One region of the Alteromonas sp. 38 genome, then DNA from elsewhere that is predicted to be linked to it. Evidence: predicted binding sites of a transcription regulator. Region 1 holds the regulator's gene; the other holds the start of a gene.
The links. The regulator sigma-54, encoded in region 1, starts transcription at its own class of promoters, with help from an activator protein. The targets are predictions, from matches to a motif close to GTTGGCACGNNNNTNGNNT.
Positions count from the first base shown of each region.

Region 2: a site for sigma-54 is predicted at 4,219-4,237, ahead of FLAVO9R_RS04760 (flagellar assembly protein T N-terminal domain-containing protein). Genes of this name have one in related genera too.

Region 1 is NZ_LR733300.1:834,381-842,098, forward strand. It holds gene ptsN (PTS IIA-like nitrogen regulatory protein PtsN) at 1-412, opposite strand, end outside; gene hpf (ribosome hibernation promoting factor) at 421-708, opposite strand; gene FLAVO9R_RS03560 (RNA polymerase factor sigma-54) at 738-2,222, opposite strand; gene lptB (LPS export ABC transporter ATP-binding protein) at 2,298-3,023, opposite strand; gene lptA (lipopolysaccharide transport periplasmic protein LptA) at 3,026-3,589, opposite strand; gene lptC (LPS export ABC transporter periplasmic protein LptC) at 3,558-4,136, opposite strand; gene kdsC (3-deoxy-manno-octulosonate-8-phosphatase KdsC) at 4,133-4,699, opposite strand; gene FLAVO9R_RS03585 (KpsF/GutQ family sugar-phosphate isomerase) at 4,699-5,673, opposite strand; gene FLAVO9R_RS03590 (calcium/sodium antiporter) at 5,673-6,629, opposite strand; gene mlaF (phospholipid ABC transporter ATP-binding protein MlaF) at 7,046-7,718, shown strand, end outside.
Region 2 is NZ_LR733300.1:1,121,067-1,128,784, forward strand. It holds gene purL (phosphoribosylformylglycinamidine synthase) at 1-166, shown strand, start outside; gene FLAVO9R_RS04740 (hypothetical protein) at 403-543, shown strand; gene smrA (DNA endonuclease SmrA) at 635-1,225, opposite strand; gene FLAVO9R_RS04750 (transporter substrate-binding domain-containing protein) at 1,538-2,605, shown strand; tRNA gene FLAVO9R_RS04755 (tRNA-Arg) at 2,647-2,721, opposite strand; gene FLAVO9R_RS04760 (flagellar assembly protein T N-terminal domain-containing protein) at 2,859-3,992, opposite strand; gene FLAVO9R_RS04765 (LPP20 family lipoprotein) at 4,349-4,801, shown strand; gene flgN (flagellar export chaperone FlgN) at 4,899-5,327, opposite strand; gene flgM (flagellar biosynthesis anti-sigma factor FlgM) at 5,338-5,670, opposite strand; gene flgA (flagellar basal body P-ring formation chaperone FlgA) at 5,774-6,496, opposite strand; gene FLAVO9R_RS04785 (chemotaxis protein CheV) at 6,705-7,634, shown strand; gene FLAVO9R_RS04790 (CheR family methyltransferase) at 7,649-7,718, shown strand, end outside.

The sequences.
Region 1 (7,718 bases):
TGGAGGCCCGCCTAATGGCTTTCACCGTTTCTTTATCACTTAGTTTTCCCGCAACGGTAGCAAGTGTTTGTAAGTGACCTTCTGTTTTCTCTTCAGGCACTAACAGGGCAAAGAATATATCTACGGGCTGATCGTCAAGCGCATCAAAATCGATGGCAGGGTTGCTGGTTACAATAATGGCGATAACGTGTTCTAAGCCCGGTAATCGACCGTGAGGCAATGCAATACCATTGCCAATACCCGTACTTCCCATTCGTTCACGGGCGAGTAGGCTATTTAACACTGTGGCCTGATCGATGTCGGGATTATTTTTAGCAGCAATGTCGCTAATAATCTCTAGAATACGTTTTTTACTGTTACATTGAACCGCACACTCGGTGCGGTCCAAACTTACTATGGCTTGAATTTCCATACTAATATTTAGTGCTTTTTCAGCTTTTCCTTATGCTTGATAACTTGCCTGTCGAGCTTGTCGATCATGCTGTCTATCGCCGCATACATGTCGGTGTTATGTGATGAAGCAAACACTTCTGCTCCGCTGAGGTGCATGGTGGCTTCGGCTTTTTGATTAAGTTTTTCGACGTTCAGGATGACATGCACATTAGATATGTGATCAAAGTGACGCTCTAGTTTGCTGAACTTAGTATCGACATAGCTACGCAAAGAATCAGTAATTTCGACATGATGACCGGTAAGGTTGATTTGCATATTTCGTCTTCCTTAAATTATCAAGGCCTTTAAATAAGGCTTTTGCGTTGGTTTGACGGCGGAATCGATAATGATTCCCGGTATTTTGCTATTGTCCGCCGGGCAACTTTGATGCCTTGTTCGGCCAACAATTGAGCAATCTTGCTATCGCTTAATGGCTTGCTGGGCGTTTCCGCAGCCACAAGCTTTTTAATTAGTGCGCGAATAGCGGTAGATGAACACTCACCACCAGATTCCGTTGCTACGTGACTAGAGAAGAAATATTTCAACTCAAATATGCCACGTGGGGTATGCATATATTTTTGCGTGGTGACACGTGAGATGGTGGATTCATGCATATCTACCATTTCTGCGACATCATTTAGCACCATTGGTTTCATCATTTCTGGGCCGTGCTCGAAAAAGCCCATTTGTTGCTGCACAATACAGTTTGCTACTTTCATCAAGGTGTCGTTCCTTGATTCAAGGCTTTTTATAAACCATTTGGCTTCTTGCATATGTGAGCGAATAAATTGCGAATCGCTGCTGTTTTTAGAGCGTCTGCTCATAGCGGCATATTGCTGATTTACGCTTAACTTTGGCAAGCTATCGGGGTTAAGTTCTACCACCCAGCGGCCATTCTTCTTGTTTACCGAAACATCAGGAATAACGTATTCCGGTTCTTTGGTAATTAATGCACTACCTGGACGAGGATTCAACGTTTGCAGTAAGCGCATGGCTTCGCGAAGTTGATCTTCTTTCAAACGGCTCTTGCGCATTAACGTACGGTAGTCTTTGCTGCTAAGTAGGTCCGAGTACTCATTGATAAGTTGTCTTGCTTCTGCAAGCCATGGCGTATCGTCTGAGAACTGGCGAAGCTGTACAAGCAAACATTCTTGCGGTGTACGCGAACCTGAACCGATAGGGTCGAACATTTGAATACGTTTGAGTACACATTCAACTTCGTCCATTTCCACCAATTCTTCTACGTCGTCAGAATTCACTGATTCTAAAATCTGTTCGATGGGGACGTTCAGGTAACCAGATTCATCGATTGAGTCGATAATGGCGGTAGCAATGGCGCGGTCGGTATCCGAAAACGGGGTTAACCGCATTTGCCATAGCAAGTGGTCTTGAATATTGTCGGTGGTTTCACCCTGAAACAGTTGGTCGTCATCATTATTTGATGGACCAGGGGCGGGAGCAGAAGAGGCCGAGTAATACTCATCCCACGTACTGTCGATTGGCAGTTCATCGGGAAGGTCGTTCTTTTCAAGCGCGTCACCTGCTTCTAACGAATCGCTAGATGCAGTAGGAGCAGCTTCTACAGAAGGGTCGTCGCCGTCCATGTTGTTTTTCTCAACAGGATGGTCATCGCCGCCTTCTTCAACTTCCAAAAGTGGGTTTGAGTCTAGTGCTTCCTGAATCTCTTGTTGCAGGTCGAGCGTAGACAACTGCAGCAGCTTGATTGCCTGCTGCAACTGCGGTGTCATGGTAAGTTGTTGACTGAACTTTAGCTGTAAAGATGGTTTCATCTACGTCTTATTTTTAAACTCTTGTTGTGAATATACCCGTGCTTAAAACTGAAAATGACAATTCGGTTACAGTAACTATAGCCTGAATTGTTCTCCTAGGTATACATCCCTTACTTTCTGATTACTTAAAACTTGTTCTGCTGTCCCTTGCGCGATGAGTTCGCCTTGGCTCACAATATACGCTTTCTCACACACATCCAGTGTTTCTCTTACGTTGTGATCGGTGATGAGGATTCCAATTCCTCTGTCACGAAGATGTTGAATGATCTTCTTTATATCATTAACCGATATAGGATCAACACCAGCAAATGGCTCATCAAGCAAAATAAATTGCGGATCAGCGGCTAATGCTCGCGCGATTTCTACCCGGCGACGTTCACCACCGGATAAACTCATACCCGTACTATTACGTATATGGTTGATATTAAATTCATCAAGTAGCGCATCGGCTTCTTGTTCTTGTTCCGCTGAACTCAACCCTTTACGGGTCTGTAAGATAGCCATGATGTTCTCAAACACCGTCAATTTTCTAAAAATTGAGGCCTCTTGCGGTAAATACCCAATTCCGCGTCGTGCACGCTCGTGCATGGGCTCATGGGTTAATTCGCTGTCATCAATACTGATTTTGCCCTTATCAAGGGGTACTAAGCCTACAATCATGTAAAAAGTTGTGGTTTTACCGGCACCATTGGGGCCGAGTAATCCAACGATTTGCCCAGTCGAAACTGATAAGCTTACATCGCGAACCACTTGACGGGCTTTATACGCCTTTGCAAGACTCTGTGCGCTCAACGTTGCCATGATTAGTTGCCGTCCGCCTTATCGCCTTCGTTATTCGATGACGCTTTACGTATTGCCTCAGGCGTAAATACCGTAGTTACTCTACCACCTTCACCGTCTTCGCCGCCTGTTGCAAGCAATTGTTCCGTGACCATGTCGAAAGTAATCTTGTCGCCTTGTACTTTGCTGGTATCTTGCTGTAGCTCTGCATTCCCTTGTAAAGAAATAGTTCGATTTACCACTTCATAGCGTATTTCGTTGGCTTTGGCGGTAACGGGGGCGCCATCTTCTAATTTTTGCGAGTAGCTGGCAGGTTTGCCGCGAGCAACAAATATCTCTCGTCCATCTCCTTCGCTGGCAATAACCTCAACTTCATCGGCATTTATCACCAAAGAACCTTGGGTAATTCGTACATCATCTTTAAACAATGAAGTTTTGTTTTTACCGTCAACAAATTGCGATTTAGAGTCAACTTTAATCGGTTTGTTGAAGTCGCTTTCAGCCGCTAAAGCCACAGTAGAGAAAAGGCTAACAGCGAGGCTGGTCGCTAATGCTTTAGTGGCTAGGCGAATAAATGGTTTGTACATGGTCTATTAACTCGTATTCCTGGGTACGCAAGTTGGCGTTAAACCCATTGCTGTTAATCACATATTGTAAGCCACGTATTTCCACGGGCTGATCAGATGTCATTTGCTTAGTGTACAGGTTTATCTCTATAAACGCTGTACGTATTGTCCTTACAAAGTCATCGACACTTTGGTTTTCAATAACGACATTATTTTCTAGCTGTATCAATTCGTTATTGTACAAAGTACCTTCTGTTGCGGTGACTTCCCACGGTGACTGTGCGTCGTCGGTATATAATGTATATCTGGGCTTTTGGAATAAAACAAAGCCCAATTGGTCGTAATGTTCCATCGATGCCGCAAATACTTTGTGATTTAATTGGCCGTCTTGATTATATAAGGTGGTCGTTAAGTTTTTTGCTTTGTACGCGGGCTTTAATGCATCCAATCCTTGGTCAGTTTGCTGGGTAGGATCTTCTTCCATCCAAATCGGAATATACATGGCGGATGCCAATATAAATAACACCGAAATACTTAAGCCTAACCGGTCAAAGCCTAATACCTTCATACGCTAGCACCTTGAATACCGTGAAGCTTATCGTTTGCTTGAAGCAGGGTGTCACATATTTCGCGTACTGCACCAAAGCCGCCTGGCAAAGTAGTGATCCAATTTGCTTGTTGTGCAACCGTAGGATGTGCGTCTTTTACTGCAATTTTTACGCTTGCGTGGGGGTACATGCCCGTATCTGGCATATCGTCACCTACCACCGCCACGTGCTCGGGTTTAAGTGATAAGCGAGCCATCAGTTCAGCAAGTGCGTCAGATTTATTTTCTTCACCCTGTACGATGTGCGCAACATTCAGCGCTTCCATTCTATTTTCGACAATGGCAGAGCGCCTGCCAGTAATGACTGCTACCTCTACCCCAGAATTCACAAGGGCTTTAACGCCGTAGCCATCGCGGGTATGAAATGCTTTTAATTCTTCGCCAGCATTACCGAGGTAAATACGGCCATCTGAAAACACGCCATCTACATCACACACTAATAAGCGAACGTGCTTCAGCGATAAATACAAAGCCTCTGACATAGCGGTATAGAGTGTATTTACGGTTGATTGGGTGTCTCTCATTATAAAACTCCCGCTTTAAGTAGCATATGCATGTTGAACGCGCCCACGGGCTTGCGGGTTTCATCCGTTACCATAAGCGCGCTTATCTTATGAGTTTCCATTAAGTTTAGCGCTTCGACGGCGAGCTGCTCTGGCATGGTTGTTTTGCCGCCCTTGGTCATAACCTGTGTAACCGTAGCGGTATGCAAGTCTATACGTGCATCTAAAATACGGCGTAAATCACCATCGGTGAAAATTCCAATCAATATGCCGTGGCTATCGATAACCCCTGTCATACCCAAGCCTTTCTTGGAGATTTCTAATAGTGCTTCTGCAACGAGGGCGTTTTCGTCTACCAAGGGTAATTCGCTGCCCGTTAGCATGATGTCACTCACTTTAAGCAGTAATTTTCTGCCTAAGCTGCCACCTGGGTGAGAAAGCGCAAAGTCGTCGGAGGTGAAACCTTTGCGATCAAGTAGCGCTACGGCAAGGGCGTCACCCATTACCAAGGTGGCGGTAGTGCTAGAGGTAGGTGCTAAGCCTAAAGAGCAGGCTTCTTTTTCAACACTGATATTCAATACCACGTCTGCGTGTTGGCCTAATGAACTGGTTACGCTGTTCGTCATCGCAATAACAGGCACGCTCAAACGCTTTACGATAGGCAGTAAATTAACCAGCTCTGCGGTTTCACCAGAGTTGGAAATAGCGAGTAGCACATCACCTTTACTCAGCATGCCTAAGTCGCCATGGTTGGCTTCGCCAGGGTGCATGAAAAACGATGGTGTTCCGGTACTGGCAAGCGTTGCAGCAATCTTATGCCCGATATGCCCAGATTTACCCATGCCGCACACCACCACCTTGCCCGCGCAATTTTGCAACAAGGTGCATGCAGTAACAAAGTCTTCGTCCATGCGAGATGAAAGCGCTGATATTGCCTGCGCTTCTATTTCTATGACACGCTTTGCTGAAGTGATGAAGCTATTTTCTTGTGACATTACGCAAAAAGCCAAAATTGATAACCAATAAAGCAAGCAATCAATAAGCCGCCATTTCTTCGGCTTATTCGTCGATTACCCATTAAGGTGAAACTAAACAGGAACAGTAATAGGGTTAACCCGAGCACAACGAACATATCGCGGTTATAAACATCAGGGTCTAATGCGCCAGGGGCTATTAAGCCAGGCATGCCTAATACGGCAAGTAAATTGAAAATATTGGAACCAATAATATTCCCCAAGGCCAAGTCGTCTTCGCCTTTAAGCACACCAGCAATACTGGCAGCCAGTTCGGGCAAGCTTGTGCCTAAAGCAATGATGGTTAGGCCGATAACTAAATCTGACATACCTAGGTATTTGGCTATTTCTACTGCTGAACCCACTAAGAAGTGTGCACTTAACGGTAACAGTATTAGGCCAACTACAATCCAGAAAAGAGCAGAGGAGGTGGGTACATCGTTGGGGATTTCATCTGTGGTCTCGCTCACTAACGGGTCTTCTTTATCTACTTTCATAGACAACCAACCCATTAAGCCTAAAACAATCACGAAGAGGCTAATAAGGATGATGCCTTCCAGATGAGTAAGCTCGCCATCGAAAAGAAAAGCAACAGCAATGATGGTAATAAAAAGCAGGGCAGGGAGTTCACGCTTTAACGTAGAGGAGGCAACAAGGAGTGGTTTAACTAGCGCAGTAATACCAAGCACAAGGGCAATATTAGTAATATTCGAGCCTAACGCATTACCTACAGCGGTATTCATATTACCGTTAATAGACGCCGCGGCTGATACCACGATTTCAGGCGCAGACGACCCCATTGCGACAATGGTTAAGCCTATCATCATGGGCGCCATACCAATATTCTTGGCAAACGCTGATGCACCGTAAACAAAACGGTCTGCACTCCAGCTAAGTACAATCAGTCCAACTAAAAAAATGACTACGTTTAAAAACACAACAACCAGCATAGTTAGGAATTTCACAAGATTGTCGCAAAAACAATGCCATTTGCCTATGGGAACTATCGCTTATTTTAGTAAAGGTGGTATTAAGTGTCCCTTTTATCAGGCTTGCTGATTGAAAATCATTCGAATTTTGTAAATTCGTATAAATCGAACATAACTTGTAACGTTTTGCTTTTGTGCCGCGCTTGAAAAAGCGTACAATGACACTAAATTACACTGCTCAGTAAACTTTATCGATTTAATGTACTCGAAGGCATAGAACTTGCCTTAGCAGTTATGGAAAACAATATAGCGTTAAAGGCGACTTAAGTAGCTTAAACCTTACATCTATAGGAAGTGAGTAATGTTTGTCATTACTTGCTTTGCTGGTATCACTAATTATTCAAGGGTCGATAAATAAAATCGCTATGGACCATTTAGTCGAGATAGACAACCTAACCTTTCGACGCGCAGACCGTGTTATCTATGACGGTATTACGCTGAGCATTCCGAAAGGAAAAATTACGGCCGTTATGGGCCCCAGTGGTATAGGGAAGACCACCTTACTGCGCCTTATAGGCGGGCAATTAACGCCAGATGAAGGTGATATACAGTTTGATGGTGACTCTATCGTTGCCATGAGCCGTAAAGAACTTTATCGAGCACGTCGTCGAATGAGCATGCTTTTTCAAAGCGGAGCTTTGTTCACGGACATGACGGTTTTTGACAATGTGGCGTTTCCACTACGTGAACATACCAAATTATCAGAAGATCTTATCGCCACGACTGTCGCATTAAAGCTACAGGCTGTAGGGCTAAGAGGTGCAGCGCAATTAATGCCAAGCGAACTTTCTGGTGGTATGGCACGTCGAGCAGCATTAGCCAGAGCGATTGCGTTAGACCCAGATCTTATTATGTACGACGAACCATTTGCCGGCCAAGATCCGATTTCCATGGGTGTACTGGTTAAATTAATCAGAGGGCTTAACGACGCACTAAACTTAACCAGCGTAGTGGTAACCCACGACGTGACGGAAGTGCTCACTATTGCCGATTATATTTATATTTTGGCAGACAAGCGGGTGATTGGTGAAGGAACCG
Region 2 (7,718 bases), 290 kb from region 1:
TGAGGGGATTACAGGATTAACCTCTTCTGACGGGCGCAGCACTATCATGATGCCTCACCCTGAGCGCGTGTTCAGGGCAGTAGCAAACTCATGGCGTCCAGACGATTGGCAAGAAGATGGTGCGTGGATGCGTATCTTCAGAAATGCGCGTCGTTTCGTTGGATAAAAACGCGCTTAGGCATAGTAGAGGTAAGATGTTCTTATCTCTACTTTTTCAGTTAAATGAGCGTGAAGCACGTCAATAGATTGGCAAAGTGTCAAAAATTTGTACTGAGGGCTTGTCTTCGATAAGTCACTGATCTATTGTAGTGCAATGCAGGGATTGCAGACTGGTTACAGGAGTGTGTTTTAAGGGTTGTACCAACAAAAGATATTGTTGGTGTTGATAACAAGAGACGACGAATGAATCGTTCATCAAAAGGGTTTGGCTTAACCGGAGTAGCCATAGCGGTTGTGCTGATGTTTGTTACTGCTGTTTTCAGCAGTTCAGCTAAATCTGCCGACGTTACTTCAACGCTAGTTGTGCAGTCTTCAGTTAAGTAGTCTGAAAGTGAAATTCTAACGCCAGTATCTGTTTACAGATACTGGCGTTAATCACTCCGCTATACCAATTTATTTAATGTATCTTGCGCTTTTATCCTTTCCTATTTTTCTCTCTATTGATCAATTTCTGATCGGGATGTTTCTTCAATAATACATACGTAGCTGCAAACCCGCCGTGCATAGGCTGCGCTGTGTGGTAGGCAATCACCTCTTCTAATTCAAGCAACCAGTGATTGACAAAGCTTTTCTTGTAAGCAGGAAAAGGTTTACTTTCTATACCCTTACCGTGCTTAATTAATAATGCTCTCACGCCCCGTTTATGAGAGTCGGTTATGGCTTTATAAAGCGCATCTCTGCTTTGTTCAATGGTCATGCCACTTAGAGAAAGGGTTTCTTCTAATGGGTATTTACCCATGCGTAATTTTTTGAACACACCATCTTGAATACCCGGTTGTTGGAATAAAATGAAATCGTCAGGCTTTACTGGTGTTACCCCTTCTAAGCTTAGCGGGCTTTTCAGCTTTTCCCGTTCACTGCGTTGACGAGCAGCGCGCCGCTTTTTTTCAGCTATCGCACTCTCTGTATCATGCAACAACGCTTTGTTTGAAGGTTTTATAGGTTTTACATCCTGCATTTCTGCAAAGAACGAATGTAAATCGTCATTTGTTTCAAAATTAGTCATATTTTTCTCCCACACTCAGCGAAGCGTCACTGTCATGAATGTATTCGCTACGCCAATATTACTTTACAACGTTGGCCTGAGTGAGCACTGTCTTACTAAGAATCAATATGGGGCTGTTTGTTGAATTTTCTATGCTCATATATCATGGGCTAATCTTAAAGTAGCATCATTTTAAAAGCTGAAGTCGAGATAGTTTTTAATTATTGGCGATTGAATCTTATACGTCGCAAATTTACCGATGGGTTACTATTAGTAGAAGTGGCTTAAAAGTAGTTTAGAGGTAAACCAACCACAGGGACAGGTATGAATACAATGAGTCGAATGATCACTATTATAGTGTTTAGCTTGAGTGTCATGCTGCCAAGTATGGCGCAAACCAATGATAATGAGCCAAAACAGGTTATTGCTACGAAGGTCGCGCCGCCGTTTGTCATTAAAAATGAAGACGGTTCTTTTGAAGGTATAAGTATTGCACTTTGGGAACAAATTGCAGAATTAACGTCTACCGATTATGCGTTGACCGAAGCTTCACTGGTTGAGCTGGTGGAGGGAGTAGAAAATGGTCGTTTTGATGCATCTGTTGCTGCGCTTACCGTAAATTCGCAGCGAGAGTCGGTTATCGATTTTACGCATCCTTTTTATACTACAGGGTTGGCTATTGCGGTGCCTAGTGAAGGTAATCGTTGGATGTCAGCCGTTAAAGGTTTTTTCAGCTGGGAATTTTTAGTTGCACTTTCAGCTTTGTGCGGGTTGCTGCTCGCGGTAGGGGCGTTACTGTGGCTGTTTGAAAGAAAGCGCAACGCCGAGATGTTTGGCGGCTCAACCCAGCAAGGTTTAGGTGCTAGCTTTTGGTGGGCGGCGGTGACAATGACCACAGTAGGGTATGGCGATAAAGCCCCTGTTACCCTTGGTGGAAGGGTAATCGGTTTTATATGGATGTTTGCAGCGATCATTTTAATCAGTAGCTTTACCGCTGCAATTGCCACAAGCCTTACTGTTAGCCAACTATCTTCGAGCGTTAAAGGGCTTGAGGACTTACCTAATGTGCGGGTGGCTACATTGGCAAACTCTGCAAGTAGTGTATTTTTACGAAAAGAAAATATAGGATTTAAGCGACTTGAAAGCGTTGAAAAAGGTTTGTCACAATTGGCATCAGGCGACCTAGATGCTTTTGTTTACGATAAGCCCATTTTACAGTACTTAACTAAAAACAACTTTGATGACAGTATTCTTATTTTACCCGAGGTTATTGAACGTCAGGACTATGCTATTGCGTTACCAGAAAACAGTGCGCAAAGAGAAAAGATTAATACTGCGTTACTTAGAGTGATAGAGACTGACGAGTGGCAAGAGATAGTAGACCACTATCTTGGGAAATAGCGTTAGGTAAGATTACATTCCGTGACTGCGGTTAAGATTGATGGCGTCCCCAGCTGGAATCGAACCAACATCTAAGCCTTAGGAGGGCCTTGTTTTATCCATTAAACTATGGGGACCTACAAGGCTATTATACGAACTTAATCCGCGAACGGAACCCTTTGGTTTAAAAACCTTTATCTAAGTTTTGTACCCTGCTATAAAGGGTGAGCGGTTGTTTAGTTCTTCTATGTAATTAGTAGACGCTGTAACCGAACTATCGTTTGATAACGAAATCACTCTCTTGAATATTCGCAATAATACCACTGTCTTTATGAATCAATCTGGCAGTATTGCCATAAGCATTTTCAACAACAAATGCACCGGGGTAAATATGGTACTGCAAATAGGCCTTACCGTGTCTGTCGATAATTTCGCTGGTTTGATAGACAAAAAGCTCATCACCATTTTGTATGCCATTATCGCGGCCCAATGATACTGAAATATGCGAACCGGCAACATTAAGCACTCTGCCAGTCATAGGCTGACAGGCAATAGTCTCGTTAATATCAGCGGTTAACTGCTGCATCTGCTTTTTAATTGCATTGCCGTAATCTGTCCGCCAAAAGGTTGACGAAAATTCGTCTACATCGGTAAACCGGTCAAAAGGCCAATTTGCTTCAGTTATGTAATCTTGCTGCAGCAGCAAGCCGCTATTTATACCGTCGAAAACCTTAATGCTTAGCGAAAAGTAACGGGTGGCTTTTTCTTCTTTCCAGAACGCAATCGAAGAAGGGCGTTGTCTTTCAACACTAACGTCATTAATGCTGCCGATTAAAACAAACTGTGCATTTGATTGTTGTGATAATGCGCGCACATTTTCTTCAAGCCCATTAACTCCCCATCGTGTGGTGTGTGGAGCAATGTACGCTAAATTCAAATTCTGCGCCTGCGCCGACATTTCGGTAGCCAGCTTTCTTGTGACTGCCTCGGAAAAGTTAGGGATTTTTCCTTCAACTAAATGATTGCGGTTTTCTACCATGAAGTAACTGGTGGCAATATTTTTATCATACTCAACTGCGGTACATTGTTTAGCCGCAGGAAAGATATCCGCCCTGACGCTTACGGTAACATAGTCGCTATGCCATACTTCATCAGTGAGTTCGAGATGATCCACTTCACCTGAACTACTAATGGTAATGTCTTCACTTTCAAGTAACCCATTTGTGAGCTGCTGAACACTGCTTATCGAGGCACCTGCGAATAACAATGCTTGTTTGAGGGCTTCTTCTGTGGCGTCTCTACGTGCTTTTTCTTTATTACCGTTCACGATAACTGCTTGGCCTTTGGCTTCATACCAAGCGGCATGGCTTTGCCCTGTTGACACTAAAGCAAGGCAAAACAGCGCCATAAAAAAGGCGACCTTGGCGTATCTAGCTTGATATCTTCTTTTCACAGAAGACACGCTAGTTAACGTTAGTTTAGCGAATGTTTGTATGCCAAGCACAGTCTTGTCCTTTTGTTGCAGTGCGATAAGAGGGCACTACATCAGTTAATTTAAGCCAGTATTCTTTTGTATCAGATTCTTTAATCAGTTTTTTTTCGACTTTATGTCAATTTTTGCTCCAACTTATAATAAGCGAAATAGATGCCAATGTTTCAAATTTAAAATTTAGGCGTAAACATTGCTTATCCACTAATAGAAAAATTGAGAATGAGGTTTCTCTAATGGTGTTTTTTGAAAAATTGATTCGTAGCCGAGCATGGATGACGGTGGCTTTATTTGCTGCACTAACAGGTTTATCAGGATGTAGTCTATTTGTAGACAAACATGTGGAGTGGGAGACGGTTGAGCCAGACAGTTACCCTGTGCTAAGTGCCGTTGGATATGCCCCAATTATGTCGCAACGGGGTGAAAGCGAAACCGTGAAAACATTGATGGCAATTAAAGCATCAAAACTAGAGGCTTACAGAGAACTTGCAGAGCAGGTGTACGGACAGCGTATTGAAGGTAATCAATCACTGTCTAGCCTTGTGGTGGATAATGAAACCTTGCGGGCTTCTGTAGAGGGCGTTATTAGAGGGGCTAGGGTAATAAAAAGTTACCCCGTGGGTGAAGACACCTATGCCACCGAACTTGAGCTAGATATGCATCGCGTGTACGACATTTATTTGACGACAGCGAAGCCACAAAGAATAAAAGACATCAAATACTATTAAGTATTTCGATGTATGGCTAAATAGCACCCACAAAAAAGCGCGTATTAAACGCGCTTTTTTGTGCTTTTATTGGGGCTTTCGGTAACGAGTGCATTACTTAGGCGCTAATACCTGAACCTAAACGGCCTGCATTTGGCTTACCTTTCTTATCGTAGGTTAACGACTCTTTAGCGCGAACTTCTAACATCAGATTCCGTAAGTGTGTGAGGCGAAGCTGTCCTTGCTCTACGGCTTTCTGATTGATTTGGGTTTTATACTTACAGTCTTCTAACAGACTTTTCGCATTATCCATTAACCCTTGTTCATCTGCACTAATCGTTTCGTCTGTAGTTTGGCGATATAACGCCTCGACTTTTTGGTCCGTAGATTGAATAGACTCTAGTAATTTAGACTTATCTTCTAAAAGACTCATCAAGGTTTCTGCATCTCGTGAGCTAATTAAATGTAATTCTTTTTCCAGCATCAAGCACAGGCCCTCTAAGTTAGTGACCTGTTGTGATAACGCTGAATAAAGATGACTAGTCATAGAAACCTAATTATTTTTGGCCAAAAATCTCACCCTCAAGCTTAGCGATTTTATTCGCTAACACTTCAGGGTTAACTTTGTATTCACCACTTGATATCGCTTTTTTAAGACGATCGACTTTTTCCTGATTTACAGGCGCTTCAGAACCTTTCTTCTGAACTTGATTCAACTGCTGTGCAGACTGAGTCAAGGATACTGAATCTTGTCGTGGTGCTTGAGCAACAGATGCATTGTTAGACGTCGCTTGTTGCTGTTGCGACTGCTGTGCCTGATTCTGTTGCGAAATTTTTGTATTATCAACGGGTGTTTTGGGTAACCCATTGTTTACATTGTTAATTGCCATAATATTTCTCCACTACCTTTTCGCCTCTGTACAAGTTATCGGCACAAACCTTCTTTTCTTTAGGTTTTTATACAACGAAAACGTAGTTTTTTAGCACGCTGAACTACAAGTGTACCACGACTTCTTGAGCGCTGGCGACTTCCGCTATCACGGGCTTTTGGCTACTGGCATTGAGCACCTTTATGGTATCGCCAATAACACCATCTTGTTGTGCTATTCCAGATGTTTTAACCGCCATCCCACCCAATGATGCACGAATGGTAATTCTATCGCCCTTGCACACAAAGCATAGCATATTTGATTGCACAGCTTGGCCATCAACAATTCGACGTTTCATTCGAGCGCCAATCAATGCATCTACATCGGTAAATGCACTGTATCGAAGACGCTTTATATCTACGGATGCCAACGTCAGATTAGATGCAGAAAGCACAGTGCCAGGGCTAACCGCGCCAGAAGTAACCACAATTTCTTTCGTTCTTGTCACTTGGGCGCTGGTAAACAAGTACCAGTCATTATTTGTGCAACTTACCCGCACAGAAATATAAGATTGGCCCAAAGATTCATCAGATGCGTGGAATTGAAATCCCGTCGGACACTGAGGAATATTAATTCTTTCGTCTACTTCAGCAATGCTTACCGCAATATCGGTGTTTTCATCGTGTATACTAAGGGTCGACAGCAAGTATTCTTCTGCGCCCTTATTCACCACATCGTGCATCGTTTCAGCGTAACTGTAAGGCGCTAAAATAACTGCCGCCATAGTAGTGAAAAGTGGCAGACGAATTCCTGTAAGCCAAGATTTTACATTTTTTAAATTTTTCATAGTCACTTTTCGTGTTCACTTACTGAGTTATTGTCTATGCTTATAAGACAAATTAGGTTGAGACAATAACTTGCGTACGTCCGTGATTAAGTTGTACATGCAGCGAAACCGTCATTTTTCTGTCGTTTGACCTGCATACATTTAGTGATATTGTCTATTCTCTTTAGTGAAGGCAATGATCATGCCCAGTATTAAAAAGAGGTGAGATATGTCGGGAATTTTAGACTCGGTTAACCAACGAACCCAATTAGTTGGTCAAAACCGTCTTGAGTTATTGTTGTTCAGGCTTAATGGTCGTCAACGCTTTGGTATAAACGTCTTTAAAGTACGTGAAGTGCTCCAGTGTCCACCACTGACTTCAATGCCGAAGTTGAACTCGCTAGTTCGCGGAATAGCACATATTCGTGGGCAAACTATTTCTGTCATCGATTTAAGCATGGCGACGGGCGGCAAGCGTATTGAAGATTTATCAAACGCTTTTATCGTTATTGCTGAATACAATCGTTCTGTTCAAGGTTTTTTAGTGGGCGCTGTTGAGCGCATTATTAACACTAACTGGGATGCCATTATGCCGCCTCCACAGGGGACAGGCCGAGCAAGTTACTTAACCGCTGTTACTGAAGTTGAAAACGAGTTAATTGAAATTCTCGACGTTGAAAAAATCCTTAACGAAATTTCACCACTAAATGCTGAAGTAAGCGCCGATGTTGCTGAAGGGCTTACTACGGAAGGTAAAGAAGACAAAATTATCTTCATTGCTGATGATTCAGCGGTGGCAAGAAACCAAGTTAAAAAAGCGCTAACCTCGCTCGGGCTAGAAATTGAGCTGGCAAAAAACGGTTTGGAAGCGTTAAACCGCTTGAAGGAAATCGCGGAAGAATATGGTGATATCACCAAGCGAATTGGGGTATTAGTGTCCGACATAGAAATGCCGGAGATGGACGGTTACACCCTTACAGCTGAAATTAAGAATACACCTGAACTTCAAAAGCTTCATGTTGTACTTCATACTTCTTTAAGCGGTGTATTCAACCAAGCGATGGTTCAGAAAGTGGGAGCGGATGACTTTATTGCGAAATTTCACCCCGATGAACTAGCAACAGCAGTTCAGAAGTGGTTAATGACGGATTGTGAATAACGGAGCGGTAGGGGTTGGATAATAAAAATGTGTCGCCGACAAGCTATGAAAAGTTTCGGCACTTCCTCGAGAAACAATGTGGAA